4 regions of the Streptomyces sp. NPDC034037 genome follow, and region 4 is predicted to be linked to each of the others. Evidence: riboswitches for the same ligand, from Rfam matches in the RefSeq annotation. Region 4 holds a riboswitch; each other region holds the start of a gene.
What was found. A riboswitch is a leader RNA that binds a small molecule or an ion and turns the genes downstream of it on or off. The one in region 4 is predicted to bind cobalamin.
Positions count from the first base shown of each region.

Region 1: linked by a shared signal. The riboswitch ahead of ACZ516_RS05515 (ABC transporter substrate-binding protein) and the one ahead of ACZ516_RS11505 (energy-coupling factor ABC transporter permease) in region 4 are both predicted to bind cobalamin.
Region 2: linked by a shared signal. The riboswitch ahead of ACZ516_RS00350 (cobalamin biosynthesis protein) and the one ahead of ACZ516_RS11505 (energy-coupling factor ABC transporter permease) in region 4 are both predicted to bind cobalamin.
Region 3: linked by a shared signal. The riboswitch ahead of ACZ516_RS23030 (ribonucleoside-diphosphate reductase subunit alpha) and the one ahead of ACZ516_RS11505 (energy-coupling factor ABC transporter permease) in region 4 are both predicted to bind cobalamin.

Region 1 is NZ_JBVISC010000001.1:1,253,404-1,260,286, forward strand. Features, by position in the region: gene ACZ516_RS05505 (ABC transporter ATP-binding protein) at 34-849, opposite strand; gene ACZ516_RS05510 (FecCD family ABC transporter permease) at 804-1,820, opposite strand; gene ACZ516_RS05515 (ABC transporter substrate-binding protein) at 2,022-2,981, opposite strand; cobalamin riboswitch at 3,027-3,148, opposite strand; gene ACZ516_RS05520 (M67 family metallopeptidase) at 3,152-3,574, opposite strand; gene ACZ516_RS05525 (amino acid permease) at 3,664-5,160, opposite strand; gene ACZ516_RS05530 (DUF2017 domain-containing protein) at 5,534-6,139, opposite strand; gene clpS (ATP-dependent Clp protease adapter ClpS) at 6,168-6,473, opposite strand; gene ACZ516_RS05540 (nicotinate phosphoribosyltransferase) at 6,562-6,883, shown strand, end outside.
Region 2 is NZ_JBVISC010000001.1:65,514-72,396, reverse strand. Features, by position in the region: gene ACZ516_RS00370 (cobyrinate a,c-diamide synthase) at 1-140, opposite strand, end outside; gene cobO (cob(I)yrinic acid a,c-diamide adenosyltransferase) at 134-742, opposite strand; gene ACZ516_RS00360 (putative cobaltochelatase) at 742-2,796, opposite strand; gene ACZ516_RS00355 (cobyric acid synthase) at 2,831-4,375, opposite strand; gene ACZ516_RS00350 (cobalamin biosynthesis protein) at 4,372-5,343, opposite strand; cobalamin riboswitch at 5,473-5,595, opposite strand; gene ACZ516_RS00345 (hypothetical protein) at 5,715-5,942, opposite strand; gene ACZ516_RS00340 (inorganic phosphate transporter) at 5,955-6,883, opposite strand, start outside.
Region 3 is NZ_JBVISC010000006.1:403,573-410,455, forward strand. Features, by position in the region: gene ACZ516_RS23005 (carbon starvation CstA family protein) at 1-1,586, shown strand, start outside; gene ACZ516_RS23010 (YbdD/YjiX family protein) at 1,619-1,816, shown strand; gene ACZ516_RS23015 (DUF3311 domain-containing protein) at 1,927-2,181, shown strand; gene mctP (monocarboxylate uptake permease MctP) at 2,178-3,803, shown strand; gene ACZ516_RS23025 (GNAT family N-acetyltransferase) at 3,907-4,410, shown strand; cobalamin riboswitch at 4,473-4,595, shown strand; gene ACZ516_RS23030 (ribonucleoside-diphosphate reductase subunit alpha) at 4,729-6,883, shown strand, end outside.
Region 4 is NZ_JBVISC010000003.1:211,106-217,988, reverse strand. Features, by position in the region: gene ACZ516_RS11530 (PP2C family protein-serine/threonine phosphatase) at 1-941, shown strand, start outside; gene ACZ516_RS11525 (STAS domain-containing protein) at 943-1,269, shown strand; gene ACZ516_RS11520 (oxygenase MpaB family protein) at 1,289-2,449, opposite strand; gene ACZ516_RS11515 (polyprenyl synthetase family protein) at 2,550-3,605, opposite strand; gene ACZ516_RS11510 (polyprenyl synthetase) at 3,595-3,873, opposite strand; cobalamin riboswitch at 4,139-4,322, shown strand; gene ACZ516_RS11505 (energy-coupling factor ABC transporter permease) at 4,353-5,108, shown strand; gene ACZ516_RS11500 (energy-coupling factor ABC transporter substrate-binding protein) at 5,108-5,482, shown strand; gene cbiQ (cobalt ECF transporter T component CbiQ) at 5,489-6,238, shown strand; gene ACZ516_RS11490 (energy-coupling factor ABC transporter ATP-binding protein) at 6,235-6,883, shown strand, end outside.

The sequences.
Region 1 (6,883 bases), on a different contig from region 4:
ATGTGATCTCACATGGTGGATGTTTTCCGTCCATCACCTGGATGCCGGGAGGTAGGTGACCGTCGGCGCCCCGGTCGCGGGGTGCACCGCGACCTCCGCCGTCACGCCGTACACCTCGGCGAGCATCTCGCTGGTCAGGACCTGTTCGGGGGTGCCGGACGCGGCCACCCGGCCGGCCCGCAGGACGTAGAGGCGGTCGCAGAAGTAGGCGGCGAGATTCAGGTCGTGCAGGGCCAGGAGATTGGTCGTGCCGAGGGCGCCGACCAGGGAGAGGATCTCCAGCTGGTAGCGGATGTCGAGGTGGTTGGTCGGCTCGTCGAGGACCAGGACGGCGGGCCGCTGCACCAAGGCCCGGGCCACCAGCGCGCGTTGGCGCTCGCCCCCGGAGAGCGCCGCGAAGGAGCGCTCGGCGAGAGCGTCCGCGCCGACGCGGGCGAGGGCGGTCCGCACCAGTTCCTCGTCCCGCCCGGTGTCCCCCTCCCAGAACCGCTTGTGCGGGGAGCGGCCCATGGCGACGATCTGCCGGACGGTGAGGTCGAAGCCCGCCTGCCCGTCCTGCGGGACGGCGGCGATGCGGCGCGCGCGGGCCTTGGCGCCGAGCCCGGCCAGGTCGGCGCCCTCCAGCAGGACGCGGCCCTCGGACGGGGCGAGCGCCCCGTACACGCAGCGCAGCAGCGTCGTCTTGCCGCTGCCGTTGGGGCCGACGACGCCCACGGTCTCGCCCTCGGCGACGGTCAGGGACACGCCGTCGAGCAGCCGCGCCCCGACGGGCGTGCGGTAGCCGACGTCCTCGGCGCGCAGCGTCACGCGGCCACCCCTTCGTGGCGGTGGCTCCCGCGCAGCAGCCACAGGAAGAACGGGCCGCCCGTCAGCGCGGTGAGCACACCGACCGGGATGTCCTGCGGGGCGGCCACCGTGCGGGCGGCGAGGTCCGCGACGACCAGGAACACCGCGCCCAGGAGCGCCGCCACCGGCAGCAGCGGCCGGTGCGCGGCGCCGACCAGCATGCGGGCGGCGTGCGGCACCAGCAGGCCGACGAACCCGATGGCGCCGCTGTACGCGACGAGGACGCCGGTCAGGAGCGAGGCGAGGACGAAGACGGCGGCGCGGAAACGGGCGGTGTCCAGCCCGAGGACGGTGGCGCCCTCCTCGCCGACGAGCAGCAGGTCCAGGGGCCGGGCCAGCGCCACCAGCAGGAGCGTGCCGGCGGCCAGGACGGCGCAGGGCAGGGCGAGCATGTCCCAGCGGGCGCCGCCGAGCCCGCCGAGCGTCCAGTACAGGACTTCCTTGAGCTGGTCGGCGCTGTCCGCGGTGACGAGGATGAGGCTGGTCAGGGCGGACAGGATGTATGAGACGGCGACCCCGGCGAGGATCAGGCGGCCGGTGGCGAAGCCTCCGCCGCCGCTTCGGGCCAGGGCGTAGACGAGGGCCAGGGAGATCAGGGCGCCCGCGAAGGAGGCGGCGGGGATGGTGACGGCGGTGCTGAGAGCCGCGCCCAGGCCGAAGACGCCGCCGAGGACGATCGCCGAGACCGCGCCGACGGAGGCGCCCGAGGAGACGCCGAGCAGGAAGGGGTCCGCGAGGGGGTTGCGGACGAGGGCCTGCAGGACGGTGCCGATGACTGCCAGTCCGGCTCCTACGGTGGCGCCCAGTATGACTCTGGGGAGTCTTACGTCCAGGACGATGGTGCGGAACGGGGAGGGTTCCGCGCGGCCCGTCAGGATGTCCAGGACGTGGGACGGGGGGATGGGTACGGAGCCCAGGGCCAGGCCTGCGAGGGTCGCTGCCGCTAGGGCTGCGGTCAGTCCCGTCAGGGTCAAGAGGCGGTGCCCCTTGGAGTTCCGTCTGTCGCCCTTCGGGCTCGTCCTCAAACGCCGGACGGGCTGGAATTTGCCTCCCCCGGGCTGGAAGAGGCGCCGGACGGGCTGGAATTTGCCTCCCCCGGGCTGGAAGAGGCGCCGGACGGGCTGAATTTTGCCTCCCCCGGGCTGGATCAGGCGCCGGACGGGCTGGGGGGGTGCTCACAGCTGGGCCGCCAGCTTCCGCACCGCCTCCGGGGCTCGTACTCCTGTCACCACGTCCGACAGGGGAAGCACCGCGAACCGCTTGTTCCTGATCGCGGGGACGTCCGCCAGGACCGGGTCGTCGAGGAGGCGCTTCTTCTTCTGGGCGACGCTCGTGGCGCCGTAGTCGAGGATCACGACGACCTCCGGCTTGCGTTCGACGACCTTCTCCCAGGACGCGTCGCCGAAGGACCTGCCGAGGTCGGCGAAGACGTTGCGGCCGCCCGCCCGCTCGACGATGTCGTTGCCGATGCCCCGGCCGCCCAGCGTGAACGCCGTCTTGTCGCCGCTGTCGTAGACGAAGACGGACGCCGGCTTCCCGCCCTTCGTCTTCTGCTCGGTGGCGGCCAACTCCCGCTTCGCGCCGCTCACCCACGTGTCCGCGCGCTCGCGCACCCCGAAGGTCGAGCCGACCTCGCGCACCTCGCGGTAGACGTCGTCCATGGAGACGGCTCGCTTCGCGCACCCCTCGACGTTGAGGCGGCTCTCGATGCCGGACTCGGCGAGCGCGGAGCGGCTGCGGCCGTCGCCGGCGAGGAAGGCGCTGGCGTAACCGCCGTAGACGAAGTCGGGGTCGGTGGCGAGGAGCTTCTCGTAGGAGGGGTACTCCTTGGCGAGCACAGGGACGGACTTGTACGCCTTCTCGTACTTCGGCAGGACCTTGTCGTCGAGGTAGGCGGTGCCGACGAGGCGGTCCGCCAGGCCCAGTTCCAGCATCACCTCGGTGGCGTGCTGGTTCATGGTGACGGCCCGCTCGGGGGGTGCCTCGTACGTCGTCCGCACACCGCAGTTGGTGACGGTGTACGGGAATCCGGCGGCCTTGGCGGCGGGCCCGGCGTCATCGGGTGCGGACGAGGAGCACGCGGCGAGCGGGACGAGCAGGGCGGCGGCGGTCAGGGCGCGCAGGGCTCGGGACATGGCTGAACTGCCTCCTCCGGGGGATTTCCGCGTCCCCCGCGTTGCGTGGAGTGCGGGCGGCAGGTCAGTTCCTGACTCCCCCGCCCCCGATGCGGGGGTGGGGTCACAGTGGCGGGACCGTGCCGGATTCGCACCGGCTTCCTGGCTCCCGCCGCCCGAGGATGTCGGGCTCAGTATGCCTGGACCACGCGCACCTCTTCCTCGGTGACCTCGCCGTCCACGATGCGGAACGAGCGGAACTGGAAGGGGCCCGCGTCGTCGGTGTCGGCGGTGGAGACCAGGACGTAGTGGGCGCCGGGCTCGTTGGCGTAGGTGATGTCGGTGCGGGAGGGGTAGGCCTCGGTCGCGGTGTGCGAGTGGTAGACGATCACCGGCTCCTCGTCGCGGTCGTCCATCTCGCGGTAGAGCTTGAGCAGGTCGCCCGAGTCGAACTCGTAGAACGTGGGCGAGCGCGCGGCGTTCAGCATCGGGATGAACCGCTCGGGGCGGTCGGTGCCGGCGGGGCCCGCGACCACGCCGCAGGCCTCGTCGGGGTGGTCCTGGCGCGCGTGCGCGACGATCTGGTCGTGGAGGGCCTGGGTCAGGGTCAGCATGGCAGTCAGGATAAGCAGAGGGCCCGCACCGTACCGGAATGCGGTACGGGCGGGCCCGAATGCTGGACAGGTGCCCCGAGGGGCGGGTGTCAGTCCTTGGCCCCCGGTTCGCCGGCGGAGGCGACGGCGGGGGTCTTGCGCTTGTTGAAGGCGGCGGCCTCCGGGTTGCGCTTCTTGAGGATCAGGTAGGAGCCCGCGAGGATCGCGACCCACACCGGAGCGGCGTACAGCGAGATCCGGTTGTCCTCGTCGATGCCCATCATCACGATGACCATGCCGATGAACAGGAGCGCGAACCAGCTCGTGTACGGGGCTCCGGGCGCCCGGAAGGTGGACTGCGGCAGCTCACCGCGGTCGGCCTTGCGGCGGTAGCGGATCTGGCACGCCAGGATCATGATCCAGGCCCACATGCCGGAGATGGTCGCGAAGGAGACGACGTAGGTGAACGCCTTGCCGGGCCACTGGTAGTTGATCCAGACGCCGACCAGCATGCACGCGGCGGAGGCGGTGGTGCCGATCAGCGGCAGGCCGTTCTTCGTGAGCCTGGTGAAGAACTTCGGGCCCTGGCCGTTGAGCGCCAGGTCGCGCAGCATGCGGCCGGTGGAGTACATGCCGGAGTTGCAGGAGGAGAGCGCGGCGGTGAGGACCACGAAGTTCACGATCGCGGCGCCGATGCCGAGGCCCATCTCCTCGAAGGCCGCGACGAACGGCGAGACGCCGGGCTTGAAGTGCGTCCACGGCACGACCGACAGGATCATGATCAGCGCGCCGACGTAGAAGACGGCGATGCGCCACGGCACGGTGTTGATGGCCTTGGGCAGGACGGTCTTCGGGTCCTTGGACTCGCCCGCGGTGACGCCGACCAGCTCGACGGCGAGGAAGGCGAACATCACGATCTGCAGCGTCATCAGCGTGGAGCCGATGCCGTTGGGGAAGAAACCGCCCTGGTTCCACAGGTGGGCCACGGAGGCGGTGTCACCGGCGTCGGAGAAGCCGATGGTGAGGATGCCGACGCAGATCAGGATCATGCCGATGATGGCGGTGACCTTGACCATCGAGAACCAGAACTCCAGCTCGCCGAAGAGCTTCACGGAGATGAGGTTCGCGCCGTACAGGATGACCGTGAAGATCAGCGCGTAGGCCCATTGCGGGATGGAGCCGTGGGTCCAGTACTGCATGTACTGGGCGGCCGCGGTGACTTCCGTGATGCCGGTGACGACCCAGAAGAGCCAGTACGTCCAGCCGGTCACGAAGCCGAAGAACGGGCCCATGAATTCGCGCGCGTACTCCGAGAAGGAGCCCGACACGGGGCGGTACATGAGGAGCTCGCCGAGCGCCCGCATGATGAAGAAGATGACGAGGCCCGCGATGGCGTACGCCAGGATGAGGCTGGGGCCGGCCTTGTGGATGGCCTTGCCCGCGCCGAGGAACAGGCCGGTGCCGATGGCACCGCCGATCGCGATCATCTGGATCTGCCGGGCCCCCAGACCACGCTGGTAGCCCTCGCCGGACGGGCCGCCCGCGGCCTGCACGGCACCATCGCCGTCGTGCCCGTCGTGCTGCTCTTCGACCTGCACTGAGGTCATGGTGACGCCTTTCTCCATGCTGATCCGCGCCCGCGTCTCGCGTTGATGGCTGCGGATCAGGTCCTGATCCCCCCGGATATGTATGGAGTGCTACCGGCGGTCTGCCGGCCCGAGCGCCCTCGGTGACATGGGTGGCGTCACCGAGCGGTCGTGAAGATTTATCACGGCGGCAACAGTGAGGGAATCGGCCACCTGTGGCGCACACCACAGGGAGAAGCGGACAAAGTCCGCCTTGGTGCGTATAACCGGACAATGAAGTGACGGGATCGTTATCCGGATTTGAGCGTCCGCTGAGCGAACGGACCGCCATGTGAACAGAAGGTGCCCTGTACAGCAAATGCAGCTGTCCTATGCACCCATTTTCGGCCCCCGCTCAGTCCAGCAACGTCCCGACCAGCGTCTCCTGCAGTCCGCCGAGCCAGAGGTACGCCATCACCATCGGCTTGCGCGGATCCGCGTCCGGCAGCCGGTAGAGCAGATCGGCGTCCTCCTCGTCGGTGACCTCCAGGCGCGTGCCGATCGCGAGCCGCAGGTCATTGAGTGCCCCGAGCCAGTGCCGCGACTCCTCGACCGACAGTTTCAGGACAGCTCCGCCCTCGCCCGGGGACGCCATCGCGTCCAGCGAACGGATCACGACCAGCGCGTCCTCCCGCTTCTTGGCCCGCAGGTCGTTCTCCGTGAACCGGCGGAACTCGGCCGAATACGCGCGCAGTTCGTCCTCGCGCCCGACGTCCCCGGTCTCGCTGCCGGGGCCCCCGTACGCGTCCGGCAGCAGGCGCTGCAGTACGGGGTCGGCGGGCGGCTCGCTCGGCCCCTGGGCGAACAGCTCGGCCAGCGGGTCGTCGCCGGGCTCCCCGCCGGGGCCGGGCCCGATCAGCTCCAGGAGCTGCACGGCGAGGGAACGGATGATCGAGATCTCGACCTCGTCGAGCGCGACGGCGGCGCCGCCCCCGGGGATCGGTTCGAAGTGTCCAGGCATCAGATGCGTCGCTGCTTCCGGTCCGCCGCTACTTGCGGTCCTGCTGAAGGGTGGCCCACAGCCCGTACCCGTGCATGGCCTGCACGTCGCGCTCCATCTCCTCGCGGGAGCCGGTGGAGACGACCGCGCGGCCCTTCTCGTGCACGTCCATCATCAGCTTGGTGGCCTTCTCCTTCGAGTACCCGAAGTACGTCTGGAACACGTACGTCACATAGCTCATGAGGTTCACGGGGTCGTTGTGCACGAGCGTGATCCAGGGGACGTCCGGCTCGGGGACGACGAACGTCTCCTCGTCCGATTCCGGGCGGGTGATCTCTGCGGGAGCCGTACTCACACGCCCATGCTGCCACCTCGGTGGGGCACTCGCACAAACGGGCCCACGAAATCGTCAGAGTGACGAGATGCGGGGTAGCATCCTTCGCATGAACACAGCGGACCTTGGCCTGCCGGTGGATGTTCCGTCGACGGCGCTCTTCACGGACCAGTACGAGCTGACCATGCTGCAGGCCGCGCTGAAGGCCGGCACCGGCGACCGGCGCTCCGTCTTCGAGGTCTTCACCCGCAGACTGCCCGAGGGGCGGCGCTACGGCGTCGTGGCGGGCACCGGCCGGGTCCTGGACGCGGTGGAGAACTTCCGCTTCGACGCGGACGTCCTCGGCTTCCTGCGCGAGCGGGACATCGTCGACGAGGCCACCCTCCAGTGGCTGGCCGGCTACCGCTTCACCGGCGACATCTGGGGCTACC
Region 2 (6,883 bases), on a different contig from region 4:
CCGGGGTCGATGTAGTCGGGCCCGACCTTGTGCGGGGACACGGCGAGCCCGGCCGCCGCGAAGGCGGCCATCAGGCCCGTCGCGACGGTCGTCTTGCCGCTGCCCGACGACGGCGCCGCGATGACGAGGCGAGCTACCACTCGATGCCCCTCTGGCCCTTCTGGCCGGTGTCCATCGGGTGCTTGACCTTGGACATGTCGGTGACGAGATCCGCGAAGTCGACCAGCTTCCGCGGGGCGTTGCGGCCGGTGATGACCACGTGCTGGGTGCCGGGACGGTCGCGCAGGACCTCGACCACCTCGTCCGTGTCGATCCAGCCCCAGTGCATCGGATAGGCGAACTCGTCCAGGACGTACAGCTTGTACGTCTCCTCGGCGAGGTCGCGCTTGACCTGCTCCCAGCCCTCGCGGGCCTTGTCCTCGTTGGTCGGCTCGCCCTCGGCGGGAGCGCGCTGGATCCACGACCAGCCCTCGCCCATCTTGTGCCAGGCGACCGTGCCGCCCTCGCCGGAGGCGCCGAGCACCTTCAGCGCGTTCTCCTCGCCGACCTTCCACTTCGCCGACTTCACGAACTGGAACACCCCGATCGGCCAGCCCTGGTTCCAGGCCCGCAGCGCGAGCCCGAACGCGGCGGTCGACTTGCCCTTGCCGACGCCCGTGTGGACGAAGACGAGCGGGCGGTTGCGGCGCTGGCGTGTCGTGAGCCCGTCGTCCGGTACGACACTCGGCTGTCCCTGCGGCATCAGGCGGCCCTCCTCGTGGGCGAGTTCATTCCCTGTACGTTCTTGACCAGACCGGCGATCGAATCCGCCCGCAGCTCGTCCAGCGTCACGGCCGTCCCGCCGAGCTCGCCCGCCAACTGCCCGGCCAGACCCAGCCGTACGTAACCCGACTCGCAGTCCACGACCACCGAGGCGACGCCCTCGGCCGCGAACAGCCGCGCCGCGCGCCCCGCCCGGGCCACCGGCTCCACCCCGCCCGTGGCGCGCCCGTCCGTCACCACGACCACCAGCGGCCGCCGCGCCGCGTCCCGCAGCCGCTCGACGCGCAGGACGTCGTGCGCCTTCAGCAGGCCCGCGGCCAGCGGGGTGCGCCCGCCGGTCGGCAGCGATGCGAGCCGGGCCGCGGCCGCGTCCACCGACGACGTCGGCGGCAGCGCCACCTCGGCGTCCTTGCCCCGGAACGTCACCAGCCCCACCTTGTCGCGCCGCTGGTAGGCGTCGAGCAGCAGGGACAGGACGGCGCCCTTCACGGCGCTCATCCGCTGCCGGGCCGCCATCGACCCGGAGGCGTCCACGACGAACAGCACGAGGTTGCCCTCACGGCCCTCCCGCGTCGCCTGCCGCAGATCGTCACGGCGGACGACCAGCCCGGGGCCGGAGCGCCCGCGCGCCTTCTGGTGCGGCGCCGCGGCCTGCACGGTCGCCGCCAGGTGCAGCTTGGTCAGCGCGCCCCGGGGACGCCGCGAACCCGTCGTGCGGCCGTGCTCGGTCCGGGCCCGCGAGCGCCGCCCGGCGGCGCCCTCGCCGATGCCGGGCACGCTCAGCGTCTTCGTGCGGAACGGCTCGGCGGCGCCCACCGCCCGCTGCTCACCGGCGCCCGCACCCGGGGCGGGCTCCTGCGGGGCCGGCGCCTCGTCGGGTCCCGGCCCCTGCTGCTGGGAGGGCAGGTCGGGGGCGGTGGGACCGTCCGCGGGGGGCTGCCCGCCGCCCGGGCCGCCGCCGGGGCCGCCGCCGTCGGGATCGTCGTCGCCCTCCGGCGGCTCGGGCTCCTCGGCAGTGCCGTCCTCGCGGGCCTCCTCCAGCGTCTCGTCGAGCTTGTCCTCGTCCAGCCCCGGCGCGTCGAAGGGGTTGCGGCGCCTGCGGTGCGGCAGCGCGAGCAGCGCGGCCTGCCGCACGTCCTCGCTCGTGACGTCCGTACGCCCCGCCCAGGCGGCCAGCGCCGTCGCCGTGCGCGCCATCACGATGTCCGCCCGCATCCCGTCCACCTCGAACGCCGCGCAGGTCGCCGCGATCTGACGCAGCGCCCCGTCGCCCAGGACGACCTGGGGCAGCAGCGCCCGCGCCGCCACGACCCGCTCGCGCAGCGCGGCCTCGTCCGCGGCGAAGCGCCCCGCGAAGGCCTCGGGGTCGTCGTCGTACGCGAGCCGCCGCCGCACGACCTCCACGCGCTGGTCGGTGTCCCGGGACGCGGCCACCTCCACGGTCAGCCCGAACCGGTCGAGCAGCTGCGGCCGCAGCTCGCCCTCCTCGGGGTTCATGGTGCCGACGAGCAGGAACCGCGCGGCGTGCCGCACGGACACGCCCTCACGCTCGACGTACGAGGCGCCCATCGCGGCGGCGTCCAGGAGCAGGTCGATGAGATGGTCGTGCAGCAGATTGACCTCGTCCACGTACAAGATGCCGCGGTTCGCCGCGGCCAGCAGCCCGGGCTCGAAGGCCTTGACGCCTTCCGCGAGCGCGCGCTCGATGTCGAGGGACCCGACGAGACGGTCCTCGGAGGCGCCCACGGGCAGCTCCACCATCCGCGCGGGCCGCGCCGTGGCACCGCCCGCCTCGTGCGGGCCGTCGGGGCAGTTCGGGTCGGGCGCCGCCGGGTCGCACGAGAAACGGCATCCGGCGACGATCGGCACCGGCGGCAGGAGCGCCGACAGGGCGCGTACGGCGGTGGACTTGGCGGTGCCCTTCTCACCCCGTACGAGCACGCCGCCGACGGCGGGCGAGACGGCGTTCAGCAACAGCGCGAGCCGCAGGTCGTCCTGCCCGACAAGAGCGGTGAACGGATACGGGGTACTCACAGAGCCTCCTTGGTGCGGTGGTGCGGGGCGGTGCTCATGACGGCGCGCCCGGCGCGATGAACGGCAGGCCGGCCGGCGCGCCCTTCTCGATCAGGCGCGACAGCCCGTCCGTGTCCGCGTGTTCTTCGATCAGGTCACCGAGCAGGTCCAGCTGCTCCTCGCGCAGGGCGGCGAAGCTGGTGTCCGGCGCCGGCACGAAGCGGCGCCCGGCCGCGCGCGCCACCTCGGTGAGGAAGCGGCGCCGGAACGCGTCGCTCTCCAGCGACCCGTGCCAGTGCGTGCCCCACACCTCACCGACCCGGCAGCCGTCCAGGAACGGCTCCCCGCCGGCGACCTCGGCGACCCCGTGATGGATCTCGTACCCCTCGACCGGTTCGCCGAGGGCCTCGCCGACCGGCCGGGCCAGCGTCTTCTCCCGGGCGAACCGCACCCGCACCGGCAGCAGGCCGAGCCCGTCCACCGAGCCCGCCCGCGACTCGACGTCGTCCTCGATGTGCTCGCCGAGGACCTGGAAGCCGCCGCAGATCCCGAGCACCGGACGCCCCTCGGCGGCCCGGCGCGCCAGCGCGTCCGCGAGCCCGCGCTCCCGCAGCCACTGGAGCGCCCGTACGGTCCCCCGGGTGCCCGGCACGACCACGAGGTCGGCGTCGACCAGCTCCTCGGCCCGGTCCACGAACCGCACGACGACACCCGGCTCGGCGGCCAGCGCGTCCACGTCCGTGAAGTTGGACATCAGCGGCACCGCGCACACCGCGACCCGCAGCACGTCCGCGCCGACCGGCGGCGCCACGGCCGACTCCCGCACGGCGCCCCGCAGGGACACCCGCAAGCCGTCCTCCTCGTCGATGCCGAGCCCGTGCCGGTAGGGCAGCACACCGAAGGTGCGCCGGCCGGTGAGGCCCTGGAGCATGTCGAGGCCGGGTTCGAGGAGCGAGACGTCCCCCCGGAACTTGTTGACGAGGTATCCGGCCACCAGCTCCTGGTCGGCCGCGCTCAGCAGCGCCGTCGTCCCGAAGAACGAGGCGAACACCCCGCCCCGGTCGATGTCCCCGACCACCAGGACGGGGAAGCGGGCGGCGCGCGCGATGCCCATGTTCACGATGTCGGTGCGCCGCAGATTGATCTCGGCGGGGCTGCCCGCGCCCTCGCAGATCACGACGTCGTACGTGCTCCGCAACTCCTCCAGACACCCCACGACGGTCTCCAGGAGCGCCTGGCGCCCTCCCGGCTGCGGTGTCCCGGAGGACGCCCCGCCGGGCCCGCCGAAGAACCCGCGCGCGCTCATCTCGCCCACCGGCTTGCCCATGAGGACGACCTGGCTGGAGCGGTCGCTGCCCGGCTTGAGCAGGACGGGGTTCATCAGCGCGCTCGGCTCGACGCGGGCGGCCTGCGCCTGCATGGCCTGCGCCCGGCCGATCTCGGCGCCCTCGCGGGTCACGAAGGAGTTCAACGACATGTTCTGCGCCTTGAACGGCGCGACGGACACGCCCTTGCGGGCGAGCCACCGGCAGATCCCCGCGGTGACGACGCTCTTCCCGGCGTCCGATGTGGTCCCGGCGACCAGCAGTCCACCGCTCATGCTCTTCTCCCTGACTTCGCCGCTCGCGGCGACCTCGTCGACCCCAGCACCCGCCGGGCCGCCACCGCGACCCCCAGCGCCAGCCAGCTGACCCGCCGGGAGAGCCGCACGGCCCGCTCGATGTCCGCCACGCGCACGTCCCGCCCGCCCGCGTTCAGCACGGGCCGGTGCTCGACCCGCCCCCCGTACGAGAGGGTGCCGCCGAGCCGTACGCCCAGCGCCCCCGCGAAGGAGGCCTCGACGGGACCGGCGTTCGGGCTCGGGTGCTTGGCGGCGTCCGCGCGCCACGCCCGCACCGCCCCCGAGGGCGAACCCCCGGCCAGCGCCGCGAGCCCCGCGGTGAGCCGGGCCCCCGGCCAGCCGAGGACGTCGTCCAGCCGGGCCGACGCCCAGCCGTAGCGCCGGTACCGGGGCGACTTGTGCCCGACCATCGCGTCGAGGGTGTTCACGGCGCGGAAGGCGACGAGCCCCGGCACCCCGCCGACGGCGCCCCACACCAGCGCGCCGACCACGGCGTCCGAGGTGTTCTCGGCGACGGACTCGACCACGGCGCGCGCGATGCCGTCGCGGTCCAGCGCCTGCGGGTCCCGGCCGCACAGATGGGGCAGCCGCTCCCGGGCCACCTCGATGTCCCCCGCTTCGAGGGCGCCGCCGACGGCCCGCGCCTCCCGGCCCAGCGAGGTCCCGCCGACCACGGCCCAGGTCGCGGCGGCGGTCAGCGCGACGGACGCGGCGGGGGAGCGGCGCACGAGACGGGCGGCGAGGGCGGCGGCTCCCGCCGCGCCCCCGGCGCACACCACGGCGTGCAGCGCGCCCCATCCGCGGTGGTCGCGCCACAGCAGCCGTTCGACGGCGCCCGCCGCCCGGCCGAACCCGGCGACCGGATGGCCGCGGCGGGGATCGCCGAGCAGCAGGTCGCCCAGGAGGCCGGCGGCGGCGCCGTACGCGAAGTCGCGGTCGGCACTCATCGGCTCAGCCGGCCGCTGTGCCGAGAAGGGAGCTGACGCTCGGGGAGTGGTCCGGCAACGGGCGGCCGCGCATGGCGATATGTCCTCACTCAGGGTGTCCGCGCCCTGGTTCGACGTGATCGGCGGCGAGAGTTCCTGGCTTTCCGGGGGAGCGTCCGTGACGGCCTCCCGGTGACAGTGGCGGGACCGCGCCGGATTCGCACCGGCTTCCTCTTCTGCCGCCGTAGTTGGCCCCGGAAGTCCACCACGCCCCGCGAACGCCCGTCAACTCGCCGTTGACCTGCGGCGGGAGAGTGTGCGGAGCCCCACATACGACGGTGGGGCGCCGGACGTGAACACACGTCCCGCGCCCCACCGGGGAGTCGCCGCCGTCAGGCGACGATCAGATAGATCCCGTACGCCACGGCTGCCGCGCACAGGGCGAAGCAGGCGTACGCGCCGGTGCGGGCCAGGGTCGCGGAGCCGCCGGCCGGGGCGGCGGCGGCCGTCTCCTGCTTGGAGAGGCCGACGACGCCGAGGGTGAACAGGCCCACGAGAGCCACCGTCACGGCGAGGCTGACTCCGAAGACCGAACCGAGAGCTGCCCAGTCGATGTGCATGCTGATGTGTCCTTACACCGTCGCGGGCCGGGCGGGGTCCGCCATGGCGCCGGTCGAGGTCGTGGTCGGGGCCGCGATGGTGGCCTTGACCGGTTCGTCGGCGGGGGCGCCGACGGCGGTCAGCGTGCCCGCGGGGGGCGGGGAGACGGCGGCGATGGCCGTGGTCACGACGCCCGCGGGCTCGGCGCCCGGGGCGGCGGCGCGGCGGATCTCGTCGTCGGTGACGTTGGTGTGGTCGACGGAGTTGCGCCGCGAGAGCACCCAGATCACCGCGGCGCCCGCGATGAGCAGCGCGGCGGTGGCCGCGACGCCCCAGGGGCCCTGCTGGGTGAGGAACTCGGCGCCCGCGCCGACCAGACCGGCGGCCGGCAGGGTCAGGCCCCAGGCGATGAACATGCGGGTCGCGGTCGACCAGCGGACCACGCCGCCCTTGCGGCCGAGGCCCGCGCCCATCACGGCGCCGGAGCAGGACTGGGTGGTGGAGAGCGAGAAGCCCAGGTGCGAGGAGGCGAGGATGACCGTCGCGGCGCTGGTCTGGGCGGCGAAGCCCTGCTGCGGCTGGAGGTCGGTGAGGCCCTTGCCCATGGTGCGGATGATGCGCCAGCCGCCCAGGTAGGTGCCGAGGGCGATGGCCACACCGGCCGAGACGATGACCCACAGCGGGGGGTTCGAGCCGGGGCTCAGGACTCCGCCGGTGACCAGGGCGAGCGTGATGATGCCCATGGTCTTCTGCGCGTCGTTCGTGCCGTGGGCCAGCGAGACGAGGCCCGCGGAGGCGATCTGGCCCGCGCGGTAGCCCTTGGCGGTGGCCCGGGTGTCGGTGTTGCGGCCGATCCGGTAGGTGAGGCGGGTGGCCAGCATCGCGGCGAGGCCCGCCACGAGCGGCGCGGCGAGGGCCGGGATGAGGATCTTGGTGACGACGGTGCCGCCGTTGATCGACG
Region 3 (6,883 bases), on a different contig from region 4:
GCGGGGCCGCCGCGCTGCTCGCCGCGTTCGCCATCATGATCATCCTGCTGGGTGTGTTCGCCCTGGTGATCGTCAACGCCCTCGCCGCGTCCCCGTGGGGCACCTTCTCCATCGCGATGACCCTCCCGATCGCCCTGTTCATGGGCTTCTACCTTCGCGTCCTGCGTCCGGGGCGGGTCAGCGAGGTCTCCCTCATCGGCGTCGCGCTGCTGCTGGCCGCGCTGGTCGCCGGGCGCCGGGTCGCCGAGTCCTCGCTCGCGGACACCTTCACGCTCGCCCCGTCGACGCTGGTGATCTGGCTGATGGCGTACGGCTTCATCGCCTCGATCCTGCCGGTGTGGATGCTGCTCGCGCCGCGCGACTACCTCTCCACGTTCATGAAGGTCGGCACCATCCTGCTGCTCGCCCTCGGTGTCGTGATCACGCTGCCGACGCTGCGGATGGACCCGGTGACCGACTTCGCCTCGCGCGGCGACGGACCGGTCTTCGCGGGGTCGCTCTTCCCGTTCGTCTTCATCACCATCGCCTGCGGGGCCCTGTCCGGCTTCCACGCGCTGATCTCCTCGGGCACGACGCCGAAGATGATCCAGAAGGAGACGCAGGTCCGGATGATCGGGTACGGCTCCATGCTGATGGAGTCGGCCGTGGCGATCATGGCGCTCGTCGCCGCGTCGATCATCGATCCCGGGCTGTACTTCGCGATGAACGCGCCGGCGGGGGTCGTCGGGGACACCGTGCAGGAGGCGTCGAAGGCCGTCGCGGGCTTCGGGTACTCCCTCTCCCCCGCCGACCTCGCGCAGGCCGCCAAGGACGTGGAGGAGTCCTCGCTGCTCTCGCGCACGGGCGGCGCGCCCACGCTCGCGGTCGGCGTCTCCGAGATCTTCTCCCAGGTCACGGGCGGCTCACTGCGGGCCTTCTGGTATCACTTCGCCATCATGTTCGAGGCGTTGTTCATCCTGACCGCGCTGGACGCGGGCACGCGCGTGGGCCGCTTCATGCTCCAGGACATGCTCGGCAACGTCTGCGAGCCCTTCAAGAGGGTGAGCTGGAAGCCCGGTCTGGTGCTGACCAGCGCCGCCGTCACCGGTCTCTGGGGGTACTTCCTGTGGGTCGGCGTCCATGAGCCGCTCGGCGGGATCAACCAGCTCTTCCCCATCTTCGGCATCGCCAACCAGCTCCTCGCCGCCGTCGCCCTGACCGTCTGCACGACCCTGCTGGTGAAGTCGGGGCGCCTCAAGTGGGCCTGGATCACGGGCGTCCCGCTCGCCTGGGACGTGACGGTGACCCTGACGGCGAGCTGGCAGAAGGTGTTCTCCGGCGACCCCCGGGTGGGGTTCTTCACGCAGCGCTCCCGCTACCGGGACGCCATCGAGGAGGGCCGGATCCTGCCGCCCGCGAAGACCATGGACGACATGCACACCGTCGTCACCAACTCCACGGTGGACGGCGTCCTTTCGGCGGTCCTCGCCCTGCTCGTCGTCGTCGTGATCGTCGACGCGGCGCGGGTGTGCGTGCGGCATGTGCGCGACCCCGCCGCCACCGCGCTGCACGAAGCGCCCTACGTGGAATCGAAGTTGACGGTATGAGCGTCGACGGTACGGGCGTGGTGGTGCGCGCCATGACCATGGCCTCGCGCGGGCTGCGCCGACTGCGGTGGTACGTCCGCGAGTTCACCGGGGAGTCGGCGTACGAGCGGTATGTGGCGCACGTACGCGAGGCGCATCCGGCCGCGCCGGTGCCCAGCCGCCGCGCGTTCGAGCGCATGCGGACGGACCGCCAGGAGTCGGACCCCCGGCAGGGGTTCCGCTGCTGCTGAGCAGGCACGTCGACCAGTCCGTTATCCGGACAGGGGTTCCATACAGCGAGACTGTGGCTTAGATTTCCCGCACGTTAAGCATGGGATAAGTGAGGGAACGGAGCCGCGACATGTCAGATGCGCCTGAAGTGAACAGACCGGTGGTCACACCGGTCCGCGTGGTCATCGCAGCCTGCCTTGTCGCGCCCTTCGTGGCAATGCTCTGGGTGAGTTCATACGCGAAGGTCGAACCGACCTTCATCGGCATCCCGTTCTTCTACTGGTACCAGATGCTCTGGGTGATCATCTCCACCCTGCTCACGATGACCGCGTACAAGCTGTGGCAGCGCGACCAGCGCGCCCGCAAGGAAGGTGGGCGGTCATGAAGGACGGGGTCAACGGCGTCGCGCTCGCCGTCTTCATCTTCTTCTTCGTCGCGGTCACGGTCATGGGCTTCCTCGCCGCCCGCTGGCGCAGGGCCGAGAACCAGAGCCTGGACGAATGGGGCCTCGGCGGCCGGTCGTTCGGCACCTGGGTGACGTGGTTCCTGCTCGGCGGCGACCTCTACACCGCGTACACCTTCGTCGCCGTCCCCGCGGCGATCTACGCGGCGGGCGCGGCCGGCTTCTTCGCGGTGCCGTACACGATCCTCGTCTACCCGCTGATCTTCACCTTCCTGCCGCGCCTGTGGTCGGTCTCGCACAAGCACGGCTATGTGACGACCTCCGACTTCGTGCGCGGACGCTTCGGCTCCAAGGGGCTCTCGCTGGCCGTCGCGGTCACCGGCATCCTCGCCACGATGCCCTACATCGCGCTCCAACTGGTCGGCATCCAGGCCGTCCTGGACGTCATGGGCGTCGGCGGCGGGCCGGACACCAACTGGTTCGTCAAGGACCTGCCGCTGCTGATCGCCTTCGCGGTGCTCGCCGCGTACACCTACTCCTCGGGGTTGCGCGCACCCGCGCTGATCGCGTTCGTGAAGGACGGTCTGATCTACCTCGTCATCGTCGTCGCGATCATCTACATCCCGATCAAGCTCGGCGGCTTCGACGACATCTTCGCCAAGGCCGGTGACGCGTTCGCGCAGACCAACCCGGCGACCGGCAAGCCGCGCGGTGCGCTCGCGCCCGCCGAGGCCGGCCAGTGGACGTACGCGACGCTCGCGCTCGGCTCGGCCCTCGCGCTGTTCATGTACCCGCACTCGATCACCGCGACGCTCTCCTCCAAGAGCCGCGACGTGATCCGGCGCAACACCACCATCCTGCCGCTCTACTCGCTGATGCTCGGCCTGCTCGCCCTGCTCGGCTTCATGGCGATCGCGGCCGGGATCAAGGTGGACAACGGCCAGCTGGCGATCCCCCAGCTCTTCGAGACCATGTTCCCCGACTGGTTCACGGGCGTGGCCTTCGCGGCCATCGGCATCGGCGCGCTGGTCCCCGCGGCCATCATGTCGATCGCGGCCGCGAACCTCTTCACCCGCAACATCTACAAGGACTTCCTCAAGCCCGACGCGACGCCCGAGCAGGAGACCAAGGTCTCCAAGCTGGTCTCGCTGCTGGTGAAGGTGGGCGCGCTGGTCTTCGTCCTCACCATGGACAAGACGGTCGCGATCAACTTCCAGCTCCTGGGCGGCATCTGGATCCTCCAGACCATGCCCGCGCTGGTCGGAGGCCTGTTCACCCGCTGGTTCCACCGCTGGGCGCTGCTCGCGGGCTGGGCGGTCGGCATGGTCTACGGCACGCTGGCCGCGTACGGAGTCGCCTCGCCGACGCAGAAGCACTTCGGCGGTTCGTCCGACTCGATCCCGGGCATCGGCGAGATCGGCTACATCGGCCTCACCGCGTTCGTCCTGAACGTGGTCGTGACGGTGGTCCTCACCTTCGCCATGCGGGCGCTGAAGGCCCCCGACGGCATCGACGAGACCTCCCCCGAGGACTACACCGCGGACGCGGGCGACCCCGGCGTCGTCGAGGAGCTGCCGCCGGCGACCGCGGGCGCCGCGCACTGAGCACGCCCCCGTGACACAGGGCCGCCGTGACCAACGACCCGTGACGAAGGGCCGCCGGAAAATCGGCGGCCCTTCGCCGTGCCCGTGTTGCACACTGCGCCGCATGGACATCAGCGCCCTCACGATCAGACCCGCGCACCCCGACGAGTACGAGGCGCTCGGCGCCCTCACCGCACAGGCCTATCTCGCCGACGGCCACCTGGACTTCGGGGCGGACGACCCCTACCTCGCGGTGCTGCGCGACGTGGCGGCGCGCGCGGCCGCGGCCGAGGTCCTGGTGGCCGCGGCGGACGGCAAGGCGCTCGGCTGCGTCACCTACGTGCCGTCCGGCGGCCCGATGGCCGACATCGCCCGCGCCGGCGAGGCCGAGATCCGCATGCTGGCCGTCTCCCCCGAGGCCCGCGGCAGGGGCGTCGGCGAGACGCTCGTACGGGAGTGCGTGCGGCGCTCCCGGGACGCGGGCCGCACCGGGCTCGTCCTGTCCACCCAGACGTCGATGCGCACCGCCCACCGGCTGTACGAGCGCCTGGGCTTCCGGCGCACGCCCGAGCGCGACTGGAGGCCCATCGAGACGGTGCCGCTGCTGGCGTACATGCTGACGTTGTAGGCACCGCACCCCGCGAGCCGACACAAGATGTGGGCCCGCCTCCAGGGCCCGGCACAAGATGTATGCTCGTGCTCGCTGTCGCCGCAGGGGAATCCGGTGCAAGTCCGGAACTGTCCCGCAACGGTGCATGTGTACGCATTCGGCGTACGCGGAGTCCGAGGACCTGCCGACAGCGCACCCGTACCGTCCGGTCCGGGTGCCGACCGTCCGGGCCTCGTGGAGTGGGCCGGTGGACGCGGTACGCCGCCCTGCCCGGGTGCGCCCGTGTGCGCCCATCCCTCCCCCCTGGCCCAGAGCCGAGCGAGGGAGTGCCCCCACGTGACCATCGCGCCTGCCGAACCCGCGTCAGCGCCGTCGACGCCTTCGGTGCCGACCCTTCAGGACGCCGAAGGAACCGACGGGCCGGGGACCGCGCTGCTGCGCACCCTGACCGACCTCACCGCCGACCTGCCCGACGCCGACCCCGGCCGGGTGGCCGCCGCCGCGCTGCGCGGCCGCTCGGCGCGGGCCGACGAGGCCGAGCTGCGGGCGCTGGCCACCGAGGCGGCCGCGGGGCTCATCTCCGAGGACCCGGCGTACTCCAAGCTGGCGGCGCGGCTCCTGTCGATCGGCATCCGCGAGGAGGCGGCGACGCAGGGCGTGCGCTCCTTCACCGACTCCGTCGCGGTCGGCCACCGCGAGGGCCTGATCGCCGACCGCACGGCGTCCTTCGTGACGGCGCACGCGGCCCGGCTCGACGCTTTGGTGGAGGGCGCGCTCGCCGACGGCGCCGACTTCCGCTTCGAGTACTTCGGCCTGCGCACGCTGCACAGCCGCTATCTGCTGCGCCACCCGATCACCCGGCAGGTCATCGAGACCCCGCAGCACTTCATGCTGCGCGTGGCGAGCGGCCTGGCGGAGGACGGCAGCGAGCGGGCGCTCGACGAGGTCGCCGCGCTGTACCGCCTGATGAGCCGCCTGGACTATCTGCCGTCCTCGCCGACGCTCTTCAACTCCGGCACCCGCCACCCGCAGATGTCCTCCTGCTACCTCCTCGACTCCCCGCTGGACGAGCTGGACTCCATCTACGACCGCTACCACCAGGTCGCGCGGCTCTCCAAGCACGCGGGCGGCATCGGACTCTCGTACTCCCGCATCCGTTCCCGGGGTTCGCTGATCCGCGGCACGAACGGGCACTCCAACGGCATCGTGCCGTTCCTGAAGACCCTGGACGCCTCGGTCGCCGCCGTGAACCAGGGCGGCCGGCGCAAGGGGGCCGCCGCGGTCTACCTGGAGACGTGGCACTCCGACATCGAGGAGTTCCTGGAGCTGCGCGACAACACCGGTGAGGACGCGCGGCGCACGCACAACCTCAACCTCGCGCACTGGATCCCGGACGAGTTCATGCGCCGGGTCGCCGCCGACCAGGACTGGTCGCTGTTCTCCCCGGCCGACGTGCCCGAGCTGGTCGACCTGTGGGGCGAGGAGTTCGACGCCGCCTACCGCGAGGCCGAGGCCGCCGGGCTCGCGAAGAAGACCATCCCGGCCCGCGATCTGTACGGCCGCATGATGCGCACCCTCGCGCAGACCGGAAACGGCTGGATGACGTTCAAGGACGCCGCCAACCGCACCGCCAACCAGACGGCGGAGCCCGGCCACACCGTGCACTCCTCCAACCTCTGCACGGAGATCCTGGAGGTCACGGACGACGGCGAGACGGCCGTGTGCAACCTCGGCTCGGTGAACCTCGGCGCCTTCGTGGACGCGGCGAGCGGCGACATCGACTGGGAGCGCCTCGACGAGACCGTCCGCACCGCCGTCACCTTCCTCGACCGCGTCGTGGACATCAACTTCTACCCGACCGAGCAGGCGGGGCGCTCCAACGCCAAGTGGCGCCCGGTGGGCCTCGGCGCGATGGGCCTCCAGGACGTCTTCTTCCGGCTGAAGCTGCCCTTCGACTCCCCCGAGGCGCGTGCCCTCTCCACCCGCATCGCCGAGCGGATCATGCTCGCCGCGTACGAGGCCTCCGCCGACCTCGCCGTCCGCAACGGCCCGCTCCCCGCCTGGGAGAAGACCCGCACCGCGCGGGGCGTGCTGCACCCGGACCACTACGGCGTCGAGCTGACCTGGCCGGAGCGGTGGGCGGCGCTGCGGGAACGTATCGCCGAGACCGGCATGCGCAACTCGCTGCTGCTGGCCATCGCGCCGACCGCCACCATCGCCTCCATCGCGGGCGTGTACGAGTGCATCGAGCCGCAGGTCTCCAACCTCTTCAAGCGCGAGACGCTCAGCGGGGAGTTCCTTCAGGTCAACGCCTACCTCGTGCAGGAGCTGAAGCGGCTCGGCGTGTGGGACGCGCAGACCCGCGAGGCGCTGCGCGAGGCCAACGGCTCGGTGCAGGGCTTCGGCTGGATCCCCGAGGACGTCCGCGCGCTGTACCGCACCGCGTGGGAGATCCCGCAGCGCGGCCTGATCGACATGGCCGCCGCGCGCA
Region 4 (6,883 bases):
CCACCGTCTTCGACGCCTCCGACCGGCGCGCCTACGAGCAGGAACTCCTGCGCCGGCGCCAGGAGGCCGAAGAGGCTCGGGCCGAGGCCGAGAAAGCACACGCGGAGGCCGAGCGGTCGCGCGCGGAGGCCGAGCAGGCGCGCCGGCAGGCCGAGGCCGACCGCGAACGGCTCGCCGACGCGCTCGCCGCCCTCCAGCAGACCCTCGTCCCCGACACGCTGCCCGACGTGCCCGGCCTCGAGACCGCGGTCTACTACCACACCGCGTCCCCGGACCTCCTGGGCGGCGACTTCTACGACCTGTTCCCCCTGGGCGGGGGGCGGTGGGCGTTCTTCCTCGGCGACGTGTGCGGCAAGGGCCCCCAGGCGGCCTCGCTCACCTCGCTGACCCGCTACACCCTGCGCGCCGCCGCCCTGCACGACCCCGAGCCCGCCGTGGCGCTCGCCACCTTGAACGCCGTCCTGCACGACCGCTACACCGGCGGGGGCGACCCCCGCTACTGCACCGCGATCTTCGGCGTCATAGAACCGGACGGGGAGCGCGCCACCATCCGCCTCGCCTCCGGCGGCCACCCGCCGGCGCTGGTCATAAGAGCCGAAGGCGGCACGGACTACGTCCCCACCCCGGGAGGCCTGCTCGTTGGCGCCCTGCCGGACGCGCCCTTCACCACGGCGGAGACCGAGCTCGGCCCCGGCGACACGATCCTGCTCTACACCGACGGGCTCACCGAGGCCCGCGCCGGACGCAGCCGCGAGAGCATGTTCGGCGACGATGCCCTGCGCGCCTTCTTCGACGACTCCCTCTCCACCTCGGCCGATGCGGTGATCACCTCCCTGACCAAGCTGCTGGAGGGCTTCGGCCAGGGTCTGGACGACGACACCGCCCTGCTCGCGCTCGGCGTCCCCGCCCGCCCGAGTGCCCGTCCGACACCGAAGCAGTGAAATGAGCCCACTGAACATCACTCGCCAGGACGCCGAATCCGGTCCCGTGCTGCACGTGAGCGGCGCGCTCGACTACGAGCAGTCCGCGGACCTGCGTGAGCAGCTCCACACCCTGGTCCTGAGCAGTGGCCAGAGCCTGGTCATCGACCTGTCCGGCCTGGACTTCTGCGACTCCAGCGGCATCACCGCCCTGCTCGCCGCCCGGCAGCGGGCCCACGCGGCGGGCGCCGAACTGACGCTGCTCGACGTCCCGGCCAACACCCTGCGCATCCTCGCCGTGGCCGGACTGGACCAGGTCTTCGCCATTCGTTCCGGCACCACCGGCTGAGCCGCGTCCCGGGGCCCGATCAGGAGACCGTGGACGGCGGCGGGGTCCACCGGCCGGCGCGGGGCACGGTGGCGGAGACGCCGTACTCCTTCCTGAGGTCTTCCGGGATGGCGTAGTGCATGACACGCCCGCGGGTGAGGGAGGACAGCTCCAGGGCCGCGGTGAGGCTGCCGAGGCGGTCCAGCGCCCAGGCGCCCAGCGGCGAGCGGTCCTCGATCGTCTCCAGCACCCCGAGGAGGTGGGGCACGGCCTTCACCACGGTGTCCCACGCGGTGCTCGGCACGCCCAGCCAGTCGGCGCAGGTGTCCCCGACGAGGTGGCGGATGAGGGCGGAGACGATCGGGTCGAAGAAGGTGCCGGGCACGACCTCCTCGTACAGGTCGATGAGCTGCCGGGTCAGATGGACGCCTTCCGCGGAGGGCCCCATGTGACGGATCATGTACAGGTCGAGGAATTGGCGGGCCTCGTCGAGCGTCTTCGGGACGGCGTCCTGGTCGATGCCGAGCATCGCCCCGACCACACGCCACGCGTAGTAGTACGCCTCGGCGCCCTCTGTCGACATATGGATGTTCAGCCGGTGCAGGCTGTCCAGCACGAGCAGCGAGAAGAACATCTGCCCGCCGATCATGTCCTCCTGGCAGATCGGCGTCCCGAACGCCTCGGTGTCCCAGCGGTTCTCCCGCTTGAGGTGATGCCGGATGGAGGCGTGCAGCAGACGGACCTTCTGCGCGGCCGGGATGAAGCGGCTGCCCGCCTCGAAGGCGTCGGGCCGCATCAGGTAGACGGTGAACTGGCCCGTCTCCGCCATCCGCCTGGAGGGGTACGCCAGTCCGTGGGTCGTCGACAGCAGCTTCGCCACGACCGGCACGACGTAGCAGGCGGGCATGGAGGCGAAGGACAGGGCGGTGGAGATGTGCACGTTGTTGTCGATGAAGAACAGCCGGGCCTTCTCCATCTCGCTCCAGTCCACCCACGACGGGGGATGGCTGGTGGCCGCCAGATATTCTCTGGCGACGTCCGGCAGCCCGTCCGGCAGGGGAGAGCCGGCGGTGGAGACGTACCGCATCAACGTGTTGAACTTGCCGACCTCCCCGCGCTCGAAGAGCGTGGCGACGGTGGCATCGGCCAGTTCGTCCCCGGGTTCGCGCAAGGCGTTCATCGATGCCTCGGTGTACAGCATGACAGGGCTCCTCGTCTTCCAAGGTGACGGCCACGGCCGAGGGGGAGGGGCCGAGGACCGGGTGGCCACCGCGGCCGGTGGGTGCCGTCCCGCGCGGGGTTCAGGACAGGCGGGCCGCCGCCGCGTGCGCCAGGTCGGTCAAGGCCTTGGCGGCGGGTGTCGGCAGGTCCGCCTCGTGCAGGGCGTCCAGGGCCTCCTCGACCCGGACGGAGATCATGTCCTCGACACGGTCGGGCGCCCCGAGCGCGCACATCACCTCGCGTACGGCGTCCAGATCCGCCGCGTCCGGATCGGGCCGGTCCAGCAGGGCACGCAGCTGATCCCGTTGACCGGGTCCGGCCAGGCGCCAGGTCTCGGCCAACAGGGCCGTCGGCCGGTGCCCGCGCACGTCGTCGGCGTTGGCCTTGCCGGTGTGCTCGGGGTCGCCGAACAGGCCGAGCAGGTCGTCGCGCAACTGGAACGCCTCGCCCAACGGCAGGCCGTACGCGGTATAGCCCGCACGCAGCCGGCCGGCCGCACCCGCCAGCGCCCCGCCGATCAACAGGGGCTGCTCGACGGTGTACTTGGCGGTCTTGTACCGGATCACCTTCAGCGAGGCCGTGGTGTCGGGGTCGGCTCCGGTGCGCAGGATCTCCAGGCACTCGCCCGCGATCAGCTCCCGGGCCAGCGCCGACCACAGGGGGCGGGCCCGGGCCAGATAGGCGGCGGGCAGACCGCTGGCGGCGAACAGCTGCCCGGCCAGCCCCATCAGCAGATCGCCCACCAGCATCGCCAGCGACCTGCCGTCGGCCGACGCGCGGGGACGGTCGGGCACACAGTCCCGCAGGGCCACCTGGGCGGTGGGGCGGCCGTGCCGCAACGGGCTGTCGTCGATGAGGTCGTCGTGCACGACCGCGGCGGCGTGCACCAGCTCCATCGAGGCCGCCGCCCGCACCAGCGCGTCACTGTCGGGCTGGCCCACCCCGCGCCAGCCCCAGTAGCAGAAGGCCGCCCGCAGCCGCTTGCCGTCCGCGACGGCCGCCTCCAGCTGCTCGGCCACCGGATGGAGAAGCGGATCGACGTCCGCGAAGCGTTCGGCCTCCTGGCCGACGAACGCACGCAGCACCGCGTCGACACGGTCCTTGAACCGTGCGGGTTCCCACAGGTCAGAGGCCATCGGCGGCCCGCCGAGCCAGCGCGCGCCGGGCCAGGATCTCCAGGTGGGCCGGAGGCACCGCCGCGTACCGGTCCCGCACCAGGCGCCCGCGCACCAGCAGATCGTGCTCGGCGTCCGCCGCCAGGTCCGCCGCGTCCGAGCGGTGCAGCAGCCCTCGTACCGTCCCCACCGCCGTGCCCAGCGTGCTGACCCCGAGGTCGGCCAGCCCCGCCGCCAGCAGCACCGCCCGTTCACCGAGGCCGACGATGCGGCTCGCTTCCCGCGTCATGACATGTCCCCCTGAAGCACATTCCGCCGGGGCACGTCCGCCCGGCGGCCGTCTCGTGTCGCCGCTCACAGGATGACCGCACGCCGGGCGCGGCCCGGCCGGAACTCACGATCGAGTGACCGCCGCGCTTCGTGTTGCCGACCCGCCGCACGGGCGTTGCTGGAGCGAACCGGGAGCCCTCGTGGGGCCGTTCCCGCAGGGTGCCGGGCACGTCTGACCACGATCGGAATCGCCCGGGCAAGTTGTCAGGCCCCTCCGTCGCGCACTAATGTCACCACGCCTTGGTGAACGGGAAATCCGGTGTGATGCCGGTGCGGCCCTCGCCACTGTGATCGGGAAGTCCGGCTCCAGCCCTCGCGGCAGCCACTGGGCACACACGTGCCCGGGAAGGCGGAGTCCGGTCGGTACGACCCGTCAGCCAGGAGACCGGCCAAGGCACGTTGTCCATCCACGAGGTGCTGGAGAGGGTCTGCTGAGCCATGCACATAGCCGAGGGTTTCCTCCCGCCGGCGCACGCGATCGCCTGGGGCGTAGCGTCCGCGCCGTTCGTCGTCCACGGAGTCCGTCGTCTGACCCGTGAGGTCAAGGAACACCCCGAGAGCACCCTGCTCCTGGGAGCCGCCGGGGCCTTCACCTTTGTTCTCTCCGCCCTGAAGATTCCGTCCGTGACGGGCAGTTGCTCGCATCCGACGGGCACCGGACTGGGCGCGATCCTGTTCCGGCCGCCGATCATGGCGGTGCTCGGCACCATCACGCTGCTGTTCCAGGCCCTGCTGCTCGCCCACGGCGGGCTCACCACCCTGGGCGCCAACGTGTTCTCCATGGCGATCGTCGGGCCGTGGGCCGGATACGCCGTCTACCGGCTGCTCAGGCGGTTCGACGTACCGCTGATGGCCGCCGTGTTCTTCGGTGCCTTCGTCGCCGACCTGTCCACGTACTGCGTCACCAGCGTCCAGCTGGCCCTGGCGTTCCCGGACCCCGGCAGCGGCTTCCTCGGCGCGCTGGGCAAGTTCGGCGGGATCTTCGCCGTCACGCAGATCCCCCTCGCCGTCAGCGAGGGGCTGCTCACCGTCCTGGTCATGCGGCTGCTCGTGCAGTCCAGCCGGGGCGAACTCGCGCGGCTCGGGGTGCTGCCGCAGGGCAAGCGGCCCACTACGCCGCACGAGACCCCCGCGAAGCAGCAGACGCAGGAGACGCAGCAGACGCAGGAGACGCACAGGGAGGCCAGCGCCTGATGAGCCGGAACACGAAGATCAACATCTTGCTGCTCGTGGTCGTGGCGGCGCTCGCGGTGCTGCCCCTGGCGCTCGGGCTCGGCGACCACAAAAAGGAACCGTTCACCGGTGCCGACGCCCAGGCCGAGACGGCGATCACCGAGATCGAGCCGGACTACAAACCGTGGTTCTCGCCCCTGTACGAGCCGCCCTCCGGCGACATCGAATCCGCGCTCTTCGCCCTCCAGGCGGCCCTCGGCGCCGGCGTCCTCGCGTACTACTTCGGTCTGCGCAAGGGCCGCAGGCAGGGCGCCGAACGCCGGCAGGCGCAGGAGGCGCACGCCGGGCAGCCCCCGGGGGACGAGGGCGCCGAGCCCGGGCCCGGGCAGCTCTGACCGCCAGTGCTGCCCATCGACGTGGCGGCGCACAGCAGTCGCTGGCGCCGCCGCCACCCCGTGGACAAGGCCGTGCTCGGGCTCGGCCTCACCCTCCTCGCGATCTCCCTGCCGCCCTGGCCGGGCGCCGCCCTGGTCGCGGCCACCGCGCTCGTCCTGCTGCTCGGCCCGGCGGGGGTGCCGCCGCGCAAACTGTGGCGCGCCTACCGTGTACCGCTCGGCTTCTGCGTCACCGGAGCGCTGACCCTGCTCGTCCAGCTCGGCGGCCCCGACGGGTTCGTCACCCTCGCGGAGTCGGGGCCCGCGCGGGCGGGAGGCCTGCTCCTGCGCACCTCGGCGGCCTCGCTCGGCGTGCTCCTGTTCGCCTTCACCACCCCCATGTCGGATCTGCTGCCCCGCCTGGTCAAGGCGGGCATCCCGGCGCCCGTCGTGGACGTCGCCCTGGTGACCTACCGGATGAGCTTCCTGCTCCTGGACGCCATGACCCGCATCCGCCAGGCGCAGGCGGCACGCCTCGGCCACACCACACGGGCCGCCACCTGGCGCTCCCTCGCGGGTCTGGGCGCCACGTCGTTCGTGCGGGCCTTCGACCGGGCGAGCCGGCTGCACGGCGGACTCGCCGGACGCGGCTACGACGGCACCTTGCGGGTGCTCGTGCCCGAGGCCCGCGTCTCGCGGCGGTTCGTGGGAGCGGGCGTGGCACTCCTGGCGGCCCTGACCGCCCTCACCTTCGTCATGGAAAGGCTTCTTGGATGAGCGAGCCCCTGCTGGTGCTGCGCGGTGCCTCCTACGCGTACGAGGACGGGCCGGCCGTCCTCAGCGACCTGGACTTCGACGTCACCGAGGGCAGGGCACTCGTGCTGCTCGGGCGCAACGGCAGCGGCAAGACGACCCTCATGCGGCTGCTGAGCGGCGGCCTGCGACCGGACACCGGTCACCTGACGGCCGACGGCACCCCGGTCACGTACGACCGCAAGGGCCTGACGCGGTTGCGGACCACCGTTCAGCTGGTCGTCCAGGACCCGGACGACCAGCTGTTCGCCGCCTCGGTCGAACAGGACGTGTCCTTCGGGCCGCTGAACCTCGGCCTGCCCGACACCGAGGTCCGCGCGCGCGTCGCCGAGGCGCTCGCGGCCCTCGACATCAGCGCCCTGGCCGACCGCCCCACCCATCTCCTCTCCTACGGCCAGCGCAAACGGACCGCGATCGCGGGCGCCGTGGCGATGCGCCCCCGCCTGCTGATCCTCGACGAACCGACGGCGGGCCTCGACCCCGACGGCCAGGAGCGCCTGCTCGTCACCCTCCAGGGCCTGCGGGACACGGGGACCACCGTGGTCATGGCCACCCACGACGTGGACCTGGCCCTGCGTTGGGCGGACGACGCGGCACTGCTGACGCCCT